Regions from separate parts of the Sphingomonas sp. G-3-2-10 genome, predicted to be linked through region 2. Evidence: predicted binding sites of a transcription regulator. Region 2 holds the regulator's gene; each other region holds the start of a gene.
What was found. Region 2 encodes LexA, which represses DNA repair genes until DNA is damaged. Its sites were predicted from a motif close to GTTCCNCNCTTGTTCT; they were not measured.
Positions count from the first base shown of each region.

Region 1: a site for LexA is predicted at 1,194-1,209, ahead of HHL13_RS13485 (protein ImuA). Genes of this name have one in related genera too.
Region 3: a site for LexA is predicted at 1,197-1,212, ahead of recA (recombinase RecA). Genes of this name have one in related genera too.

Region 1 covers NZ_JABBFY010000001.1:2,681,503-2,684,777, reverse strand. The annotation lists gene HHL13_RS13490 (hypothetical protein) at 1-1,122, shown strand, start outside; gene HHL13_RS13485 (protein ImuA) at 1,230-2,006, shown strand; gene HHL13_RS13480 (DUF6504 family protein) at 1,924-3,275, shown strand, end outside.
Region 2 covers NZ_JABBFY010000001.1:594,028-597,302, forward strand. The annotation lists gene bla (subclass B3 metallo-beta-lactamase) at 1-389, shown strand, start outside; gene HHL13_RS03025 (2OG-Fe(II) oxygenase) at 432-1,058, shown strand; gene lexA (transcriptional repressor LexA) at 1,052-1,732, opposite strand; gene glp (gephyrin-like molybdotransferase Glp) at 1,792-2,982, opposite strand; gene HHL13_RS03040 (TonB-dependent receptor) at 3,146-3,275, shown strand, end outside.
Region 3 covers NZ_JABBFY010000001.1:1,201,534-1,204,808, reverse strand. The annotation lists gene HHL13_RS06060 (hypothetical protein) at 1-304, shown strand, start outside; gene HHL13_RS06055 (TSUP family transporter) at 365-1,138, shown strand; gene recA (recombinase RecA) at 1,288-2,376, shown strand; gene HHL13_RS06045 (glutathione S-transferase) at 2,671-3,275, shown strand, end outside.

The sequences.
Region 1 (3,275 bases), 2.1 Mb from region 2:
CATCGTTACACCGAGCTCAAATTCCCTATGATCAACGATCGCGGGAGCTGGCTTGTGGCATGCCGAAAATGCGGCCAGCACTTTGTCTTCGACCTGCGTAATCCAGCGGAATCCTACTCGGACGACTGCATGATCGTCGAGCGGTTCGACAATGACATCAATCCATATGCGGGCAATGCTCCCCGGCCGGGCGCGAGCGCGGTCTATCAGCTGGACATGAACCCCGACCAGCCGCGGTTCGACCTCGACGCCTTCCCAATCTTCAAATGCGCGAAGTCAGGCGAGAGCCTCGAAGCGGCGGCGTTCTTGGCGATCGGCAAGTCTTGGCTGAGGGTCGCCGACGCGCGTGCCCAGGCTACCAATCAGATGCTTGCCCGGTCGCGGCTTCCCCCGGTCGAGCATGTGGTCTTCTTCGTCGAGGTGCCATGCTCATGCGGCGAGCCCCACCGGGCGATCTTCTACCATCCTCTCCGCTTGGACGGGTCGGATTTGCCTCCGGTCGAGGAGCTTCTTCTGGCCGACGTGAGCGGCACGGACCTGGCCGACGTGTTGACAGGCATCCTGAGCAAGACCGACGTTATGCACGCGCTGGGGAAGCTGATCGCGCGGTGGCGACTCTTTAATGATCAGATCCTGCTCGCAACGCCGTTCGTCGCGCATCAATGGAAGACCAAGGCGGAGCGGCTCGCCATCTGGGAAACCCTGCTGGCTCAGCTCGATCCGACTCGAACGATTCTAATGACCCGAGGCGCGACCCTGAAAGAGTATCGCGACGCGTTGCTAGAGTCCGGCCTGGACCACGTCATGCTCTCCCGCTTCGGGCTGGAGAACCGGATCGTCGGGGACGGCAAGCGCAAGCAGGACTCGCACGCCAAGGTCTATATCGGTTTGGGCGAGACGTGCGAGGTGCTGAGCGGCTCGGCGAACGTCGTGCAAGGCGATTCGATGGAAAATGTCACCTTCCAAGCGCTCGGCCGAAACAAGGTTGAAACCTCCTATCTCGCTCCGCTTGGGGTTTCGCTGCCGGAGCCTCGGCCGCGCCTGTCCCATCATCTCCTGATCGAGTGCCGGGACGGCGTGTGGCGATGGGACCTTGCAGCCGGCGCCGCCCCAAAGCCGTAATCTGTCGATGTGCAGGCCGGGCGCGTTGCAGCACGCATGATTCGCGCCCTTGACGAAAATGCCAAGTCCTCGGAACATAAAGAGAACGTGCGAGTCGTGATTCTCTTATGCAATCCATTGCCGCCCTTGCCGAGACCGATCGGGCTCGCCTGCTCGCCGAGCTCAAGGCGCGCATCGCCGTGCCTGTGGCGAGCAACGCGCCGCTGCTGCCGTTCGGCATCGAGGCGATGGACTCCCGGCTGGGCGGTGGTGGGCTGGATGGCGGCGGCCTGCACGAGGTCGCCGCGGCTTCCCCGACGCTCGGCGACGATGCCGCCGCGACCCTCTTCGTCGCCGGAGCCGCTGCCCGTTTTGCGGTCGAACCCAATGCGAGCGTCGCCTGGGCGCTGACCCGGTTCGATCTCTACGCGCCCGGGCTCGAGCAGGCCGGGCTGTCTCCGGGCAAGCTGCTCTATTGCGAGGGCCGGGACGAGGTGATGGCGCTGGCGCTTGCCGAGGACTGCCTGCGCGATGGCAGCTTCGCGGCGGTGGTCGCCGAAGTGAAGACCGCCGACCAGACCGCCACCCGCCGGCTCCAGCTTGCCGCCGCCGACGGCCGCACGCCGATGCTGCTCCTGCGACGTTGGGCGCGGGCCGCGCGCGATCCGCTCGAAATTCCGTCTGCCGCCTGCACGCGGTGGCGGATCGGCTGCGCGCCGTCGGTGCCGCTCCCGCATGCCGGTGTCGGCCGCTCCTGTTGGTCGGTCGATCTTGTCCGCCAGCGCGGCGGCAATCCCTTTTCTCTCATAGTCGAGGCCTGCGATGGCAAGGGTCGCCTCGCTCTACTTGCCCCAGCTCGCGATCGAGCGGCTGCGGCGGGTGGAGCGGACCTTCGCGCCGCCTGAGCGGCCCTGGTCCCTCGCGCCGGTCCTGAAGCCGAGCATCGACGACGATCCGGGCGCTTGCTCGGTCCCGCGCGGCGGGGGCTGGCGCCCGGGCGCGCGCTGGGCGCAGGACGGGCTTGGCCGGGAAGCGGAAGCGGAGCGGATCGCGGCGTTGCCAGCGCACCAGCGGCCGCCGATGCGGTTGCTCGGCCGGCGTTCCGAGGCGGTCGAGCATCCGTTCCGGGCGATGCCTTCCGAAGAAGGCGGGCGGGGGCCGTCGCGGGCGGTCATGCCGGCGATGCCCGGCATGGCGCTATGGGGCCATCCGACCGTGCTCATCGAGCGCGTCGGGCAGCGCGAGGTGGTGACCGCTGCCTGTCCGGTGGCATTGGCGCTCGACCTCTTGCCCGGCATGGCTGCGGCACATGCACGAGCACTCGTCGGCGATCTCGACGTCCGCGATGCCGACGCGGCGGGAGATCAGGCCTGGCTTGACCGGCTGGCGCTGCATGCGGTCGCGCACTGGACCCCGGTCGCCGCGCGCTCGGGCGCCGACGGGATCTGGCTCGACCTGACCGGCACGAGCCATCTGCACGGGGGCGAGGCGCGCTTTTGTGCCCGCTTGCTGCGCTTTCTCTCACGGATCGGATTTACCGGTCGCCTGGGTGTCGCGGGCACGCCGGGCGCTGCCCATGCGATGGCGCGATTTGGCGGCGACGCGATCACCCTATTGCCGCCGGGCGGCGAGGCGGCCGCGCTCGCCGCCGCGCCGATCGCCGCGCTTCGCCTCGCACCCCAGTCGCTCGCCGCCGCCGCGCGATTCGGGCTCGAGCGCGTCGGCGACCTTTATCCGATGCCGCGGGGGCCGCTCGCCAAACGGCTGGGACTGTCGACAGTGTCCCGGCTGGACCAGGCGCTTGGCCGTGTGGCCGAGCCGATCGTGCCGGTGGTGCCGTTCGAGGCGCCCATCGTGTCGCGGCGGCTGCTCGAGCCGATCGCCACGCCCGAGGCGATCGCGCAGGTGATCACCGATCTGGTCGATGATCTGGTCGCGGTGCTGCGTGCGCGCGGTCTGGGCGTGCGCGCCGCGGTGATCACCGCCGAGCGGATCGATGGTGCCGATCAGCATCTCGGCATCGGCGCGTCGCGCGCCACCCGCGACCCCAAGCATCTCGTGCGGATGTTCGGGCTCAAGATCGACCGGCTCGAGCCCGGGCTCGGCATCGAGGCGATGCGGCTGGTCGTGCCGCACAGCGAGCCGCTCGGCGCCCGGATCGCTGGCGCACTCAT
Region 2 (3,275 bases):
CGCATATCCGCATCGGGGCGACCGACCTGACCACGCACCTGACGCCAGGGCATACGCGCGGCTGCACGAGCTGGTCGATGAAGGTGACCGAAGCGGGGCGCACGCTGGACGTGCTGTTCGCGTGCAGCCTGACGGTGGCGGGGCGCGTGCTGACGCCCGCAGCGGAAAGCGAGTTCCTCGACACCTTCGCCGCGCTGGGGCGGATGCGGGCGGACATTTTCCTGAACTTCCATCCCGGCGCGTTCGGAATGGAAGCGAAGCGGGCACGGCTCGCTGCCGGGGATCCGTTCGCCTTCGTCGCGCCGGAGGAACTCGGGCAACGTGTCGCCGCGGCGCGCATGGGCTTCGAAACCGAACTGGCGCGCCAGCGCGCCGCGCTGAAGAAATAGGAGCGGGCCATCAATCCGCTCCAGCGCATTCCGCCGCATACGATGCGGCACGATGTCCTGCCCGAGGCCGAACATGCGGCCCTGATCGAATGGGCGATGGCGAACGAAGCCGCGCTGGTACCGTCGCGCGTCGGCGGACATCGCGTGCTTGCCGACCAGCGCAACGCGCGCAGCCTGTATGGCGATGCGCCGTGGAAGCAGGGGATGAGCGCGCGCATCGCCGCGCTGATGCCCGGCATCCTGGCGGACCTGGGCATGGCGTCGTTCGCGATGGACGGGTTCGAGACCGAGATGGTGGTCTATCCCGATGGCGGCTTCATCAACCGGCATCACGATACGGCGACGGGGCTCAGCCGCCACAAGCGCGATCGGGTGGTGACGATCGTCTATTATTTCCACCGCGAGCCGCGCGGCTTTACGGGCGGCGAATTGCGGCTGGTTCCGAAGATCGCGCCGCCAGACGGCGCACCTGCGCATATCGATCTGACGCCGGGCCAGAACATGCTGATCGCCTTCCCGAGCTGGGCGATTCACGAAGTACTGCGGATCGGGATCCCTTCAGGGGATTATGCGGATTCGCGGTTCGCGATCAATTTCTGGGCGGTCCGCAACCACCCGGCCAGCCCCGGCACCCAGCCTGAGCTGGGGCCGGGGCCGGAAGGTCAGTAGCGGCGCAGCAGGCCGGCGAGGCGGCCCTGGATCCGCACCTGATTGGGGCGGTAGCGCTGCGGATCGTAGCTGCGGTTCGCCGGATCGAGACGAATCATCGCGCCTTCCTTGCGGAAGAATTTCAGCGTCGCTTCGGCTTCGTCGATCAGCGCCACGACGATCTCGCCGTCGCGCGCGGTTTCGGTGCGGCGGATCAGCGCATAGTCGCCGTCGAGAATGCCGGCCTCTACCATCGAGTCACCGGCGACCTCGAGCGCATAATGTTCGCCCGAACCGAGCAGGGCGGCAGGCACCGGGAGCATGGTCGAGCTTTCGAGCGCTTCGATCGGCGTACCTGCGGCGATGCGGCCGTGAAGCGGGATCTCGATCACGTCGTTGGCGGGCTCGGGCGCGCGGGGCTTGAGCGCCACGACATTGTCGGCGGCCGGTGCCGGCGCGGCCTTCTTCGTCTCTCCGCCACGCTCGGGCATCTTGAGGACTTCGAGGGCGCGGGCGCGATTGGCCAAGCGGCGGATGAAGCCGCGCTCTTCCAGCGCCGAGATCAGCCGGTGGACGCCCGACTTCGACTTGAGATCCAGTGCTTCCTTCATTTCCTCGAACGAGGGGGAAACGCCGGTCTCGTTCAGGCGGTCGTTGATGAAGCAGATCAGATCGTGCTGCTTGCGCGTGAGCATTCCCGGGATCCTCTCTTGGGAACAGACTGGGAACGTTTATGCAATGTTCCGCGAGCTTGTCAAGCGATGCCGAGGATTTCCACCGAGTCGCCGATATTTGCGGGCAGCGCGTGGGGGGCGCGCAGGATCAGGCAGTTGGCCCGCGCCAGCGTGCGGAGCATCGAACTGTCCTGGATGGTGGAAGCCGATACCGCGCCATCGCGCAGTTCGGCACGAAGATAGTCGGTGCGTTCCCCGTTCGCCGGCAGCGGCTCGCCAAGGATGGCGGCGCGCGGCTGGGGAAAGGGATTGCGTGCGCCTGCCAGATAGGCGGCGAGCGGGCGTACGAAGAGCTGGGCGGTGACGAAAGCCGAAACCGGATTGCCGGGAAGGCCGAGGATAACTGCCTTGCCGAGCCGCCCGGCCATCATCGGCTTGCCCGGGCGCAGCGCGATCCGCCAGAAATCGATCGTCGCGCCGGCAGCTTCGAGCGCGGGACGGACCAGATCGTGATCGCCGACCGACGCGCCGCCGGTGGTGACCAGCAGATCGGCGTCGACCGCGCGGAACGCCGCCTCCAGCGCATCGGCGCGATCGGGGAGGATGCCGAGATCGACGATCTCGACCTGAAGATCGGCGAGCTGCGCGGTCAGCATCAGCCGGTTGGTTTCGGGAAGCTGGTCCGGGCCGATGTCCGCGCCGGGCGGGACGAGTTCGTCGCCCGTGGCGGCGATGGCGATGCGCGGGATGCGCCGGACGGGCAGAGTGGCGTGACCGGCGACCCCGGCAAGCGCGAGGCGCGCGGGGGTGAGGCGGTCTCCGGCGGCGATCAGCGTGTCGCCTTCCGCGAAATCGAGACCGCGACGGCGGATGTTGCGGCTCTCATAGGCGGGGCCTTCGCCGGTCAGCGTGAGGGCGGCGGCGTCGCGTGAGGCTTCTTCCTGCACCAGAACCGTGTCGGCGCCGGCGGGAACATGGGCGCCGGTGAAGATGCGCACGGCCTGACCCGGCGAGACTTGCCCGCCAAAGCTGCGGCCCGCTGCGCTCTCACCGATCACCGTCCAGGGGCCGGGCATGTCGGCGAAGCGGATCGCATAGCCGTCCATCGCGGAAAGATCGGCGATCGGCTGGGTGCGCAGCGCGGTGATATCGGCGGCGGCGTAACGGTTCGCCGCCTGCGCGAGGGGGACGGTTTCGGCCGGGAGCGGCGTCGCGAGCGCGAGCAGGCGGGACTGCGCATCGGCGACGGGGAGGAGGGCGGGACCGGCCATGACGTTGCGGTGGCACAGAAGGGGCGGGTTGGGACAGGGGAAATCGGCGCGAGCCGGTGACACGGATTGGTCGCGAGACCGTCATGCAGGCGCAACCGTCCCTTCACCACCGAGTCTCCGGCCCCGCCTACCGGCCCCCTGAACCATAAAGGGGTCACACCAGATGAAATCCAGCCTGCTCGCCGCGGGCGCGCTTGCCGCGCTCGCCTTCGCCAATGCCGCTCATGCCCAGGACGTGCCCGAAGAGGCAGGCGAGGAGATCACCGTCACCGGCCAGCGCGCCCAGCAGGAGC
Region 3 (3,275 bases), 610 kb from region 2:
CTTGCTGTTCGTCTCTGCGGTGGCGTCGTCCGAATCGCGACCGGCCCTGCTGAACGATGCCGAATGGAACCGCCCCGAGACCGCGCGGGCGTTCGGGCGCGAATTCGCGCGGGGCACTCCGGAACCGGCGCTCCTCCGTTGGCTCCAGGCCAATGCCTTCGTGATCGATCCGGCCGCGCGAACGGCGAGGCGCCGGATCAAGGGCCTGCCCTGTAACGAAATGGTCGATATCGCATGGTCCGTCGGCAGTGCGGGCCGGATCGAAGCTGCCAGCGCCACGGTGCGCGAGGCCGGCTGTCTTTGAGACGAAGCCACGCCCGTTAGGGGCTGTCCCTCCACGCCGCTCGGGCCTATCGCGCCCGCAATGGACCTCACCTTCGAACTGATCGCTCTCCTCATGGCCGTCGCCGTCGTCGCGGGCACGATCGACGCAATGGCGGGCGGTGGCGGCCTGCTGACCATTCCCGCGCTGATGGCTGTCGGCGTGCCGCCGGTCTCCGCGCTGGCGACCAACAAGCTTCAGAGCAGCATCGGCACCGCCTCGTCCTTCCTCGCCTTCCACCGCGCGGGTCATATCGAGCTGCGCCGCTTTGCGATCCCGGCAGCGGGGGCGTTCCTCGGCTCGGTCGCGGGTGGCACGACGGTCCAGCATGTGAATCCGTCGATCCTCGCGGGTCTCGTCCCCGTGCTGCTGATCATGATGGGTCTGTATTTCCTGCTCGCCCCGCCGATGCACGAGAGCGATCGCCACGCCCGACTTGGAACCATCGGGATCACGTTCGTCGTCAGCGGCATCGGTTTCTATGACGGCTTTTTCGGCCCCGGCGCGGGTTCGTTCCTGATCACCGCGATGGTCGCGCTGGGCGGGCTCGGGCTGGTCCGCGCCATCGCCAACGCCAAGTTCCTCAATCTCGCGACCAATGTCGCGGGGCTGCTGGCGATGATCGCGGGTGGCAAGGTGTTGTGGGTCGTCGGCCTGTCGATGGCCGCGGCCAACATCGTCGGAAACCAGCTCGGCGCGCGGCTCGCGATCCGTTTCGGCGGGCGCGGGGTGCGGCCTTTGCTGGTCGTCATGTCGGTTGCGCTCACCGTGAAGCTGCTTGCCGACCCCGCCAGTCCGATCCGTAATCTATTCTGATTTAACGGATTGTTTGCGTCTCCAGGCCGCTGCGGGCACTTTTTGTTCCATTTTCGTTGTTCCGCTCTTGTTCTTTGAGAACAAAGGCGATACGAAGCGTCCAACAGTAAACGAGTGGTGGACATCTTCTAGTGGCGAGGGCATCGAAAATGGCGGCATCCCTGAAGGTCATCGATAACAAAATGGCACCCCCCACCAGCGAAAAGCAGAAGGCGCTCGACGCCGCACTGGCGCAGATCGATCGCGCCTTCGGCAAGGGCTCGGCAATGCGCCTCGGCTCGAAGGAGACGATGCAGGTCGAGGCGATCTCGACCGGCTCGCTCGGTCTCGACATCGCGCTCGGCGTCGGCGGCCTGCCGCGCGGTCGCGTGATCGAAGTCTATGGTCCGGAAAGCTCGGGCAAGACCACGCTTGCGCTCCACGTTATCGCCGAAGCGCAGAAGACCGGCGGCACCGCTGCCTTTGTCGACGCGGAACATGCGCTCGATCCGGTCTATGCCAAGAAGCTGGGCGTCAATATCGACGAACTGATCGTGTCGCAGCCCGACACCGGCGAGCAGGCGCTCGAGATCGTCGACACGCTCGTCCGCTCGAACGCGATCGACGTGCTGGTGGTCGATTCAGTCGCCGCGCTCGTGCCCCGCGCCGAAATCGAAGGCGAGATGGGCGACAGCCATGTCGGCCTTCAGGCCCGCCTGATGTCGCAGTCGCTGCGCAAGCTCACCGGTTCGATCAGCCGCTCGCGCTGCATGGTGATCTTCATCAACCAGCTGCGCATGAAGATCGGCGTGATGTACGGCAACCCGGAAACCACGACCGGCGGCAATGCGCTGAAATTCTACGCATCGGTCCGTCTCGACATCCGCCGCACCGGCCAGATCAAGGACCGCGACGATATCATCGGCAACACCACCCGCGTGAAGGTGGTGAAGAACAAGGTCGCCCCGCCGTTCAAGCAGGTCGAATTCGACATCATGTATGGCGAAGGCGTCTCGAAGATCGGTGAGATTCTCGATCTCGGCGTGAAGGCCGGACTGGTCGAGAAGTCGGGCGCATGGTTCAGCTACGACAGCATCCGCATCGGTCAGGGCCGCGAGAATTCGAAGACGTTTCTCAAGGAAAATCCCGACGTCTGCACCCGCCTCGAAACCGCCATCCGCGCGCGCACCGAAAAGGTCGCCGAGGAAATGATGGCCGGCCCCGAGCCGGATGCCGAGGGCAGCGAAGACGATCTCTGACGGCCTGACGCCGGGGAAGCGTTTTTCCCTATATTGGTGTCAACCGTGTCAACCAATTCGGCCGCTCCGGCGCTTGATGCGCCCGCGCAGCGGTCACGGGCCAGTCCCATCGGGAGGTCCGGCGCGTTGCCTCGCGCCGGACCTTTCCGGCGTCAAATCCCTCTCCCCCTTGGGAGAGCGAGGGAGCCGACGTAATCGGCGGAAGGGTGAGGGTGACCTTATCCGTCAGCGGAAACGCTTGAGGCGACAATCAATCTCTCTACGCTGCGCCAAACAGGCGAGAGGATCCGGCCCATGACCATCACCGTCCACCACCTCGAAAACTCCCGGTCGCAGCGTATCCTCTGGCTGCTCGAGGAACTGGGGTTGCCCTATGAAGTGATCCGCTACGAGCGGAACAGGCAGACCATGCTCGCCCCGCCCGAGCTTCGCCGCGTCCATCCGCTCGGCAAGTCGCCGGTCATCACCGACGGCGAACACACCATCGCCGAGACCGCGGCGATCGTCGAATATCTCGTCGAAAAGGCCGATGGCCGCCTCGGCTCCCCCGCGCACCGCGAGGATGCGCTGCGTTACCGCCACTTCATGCACTATGCCGAGGGGTCGCTGATGCCGCCCTTGCTGGTGAAGCTGGTGCTCACGCGCGTCCCGATCTTCGGCAAGGCTGCGCAGAAGCGGATCCAGCCGATGATCGATGTCCATCTCGACTGGCTCGAATCCGAACTCGCCACTCGCGACTGGTTCGCGGGCGATGCGTTCACCGCCGCCGACGTGATGATGAGCTTCCCCCTCGAAGCCGCCGTCGCCCGCGCCGGCGCGACGCAGGGCCGCCCGCACATCGCGAAGTGGCTCAAGACCATCCACGCCCGCCCCGCCTATCAGGCCGCGCTCGCGAAAGG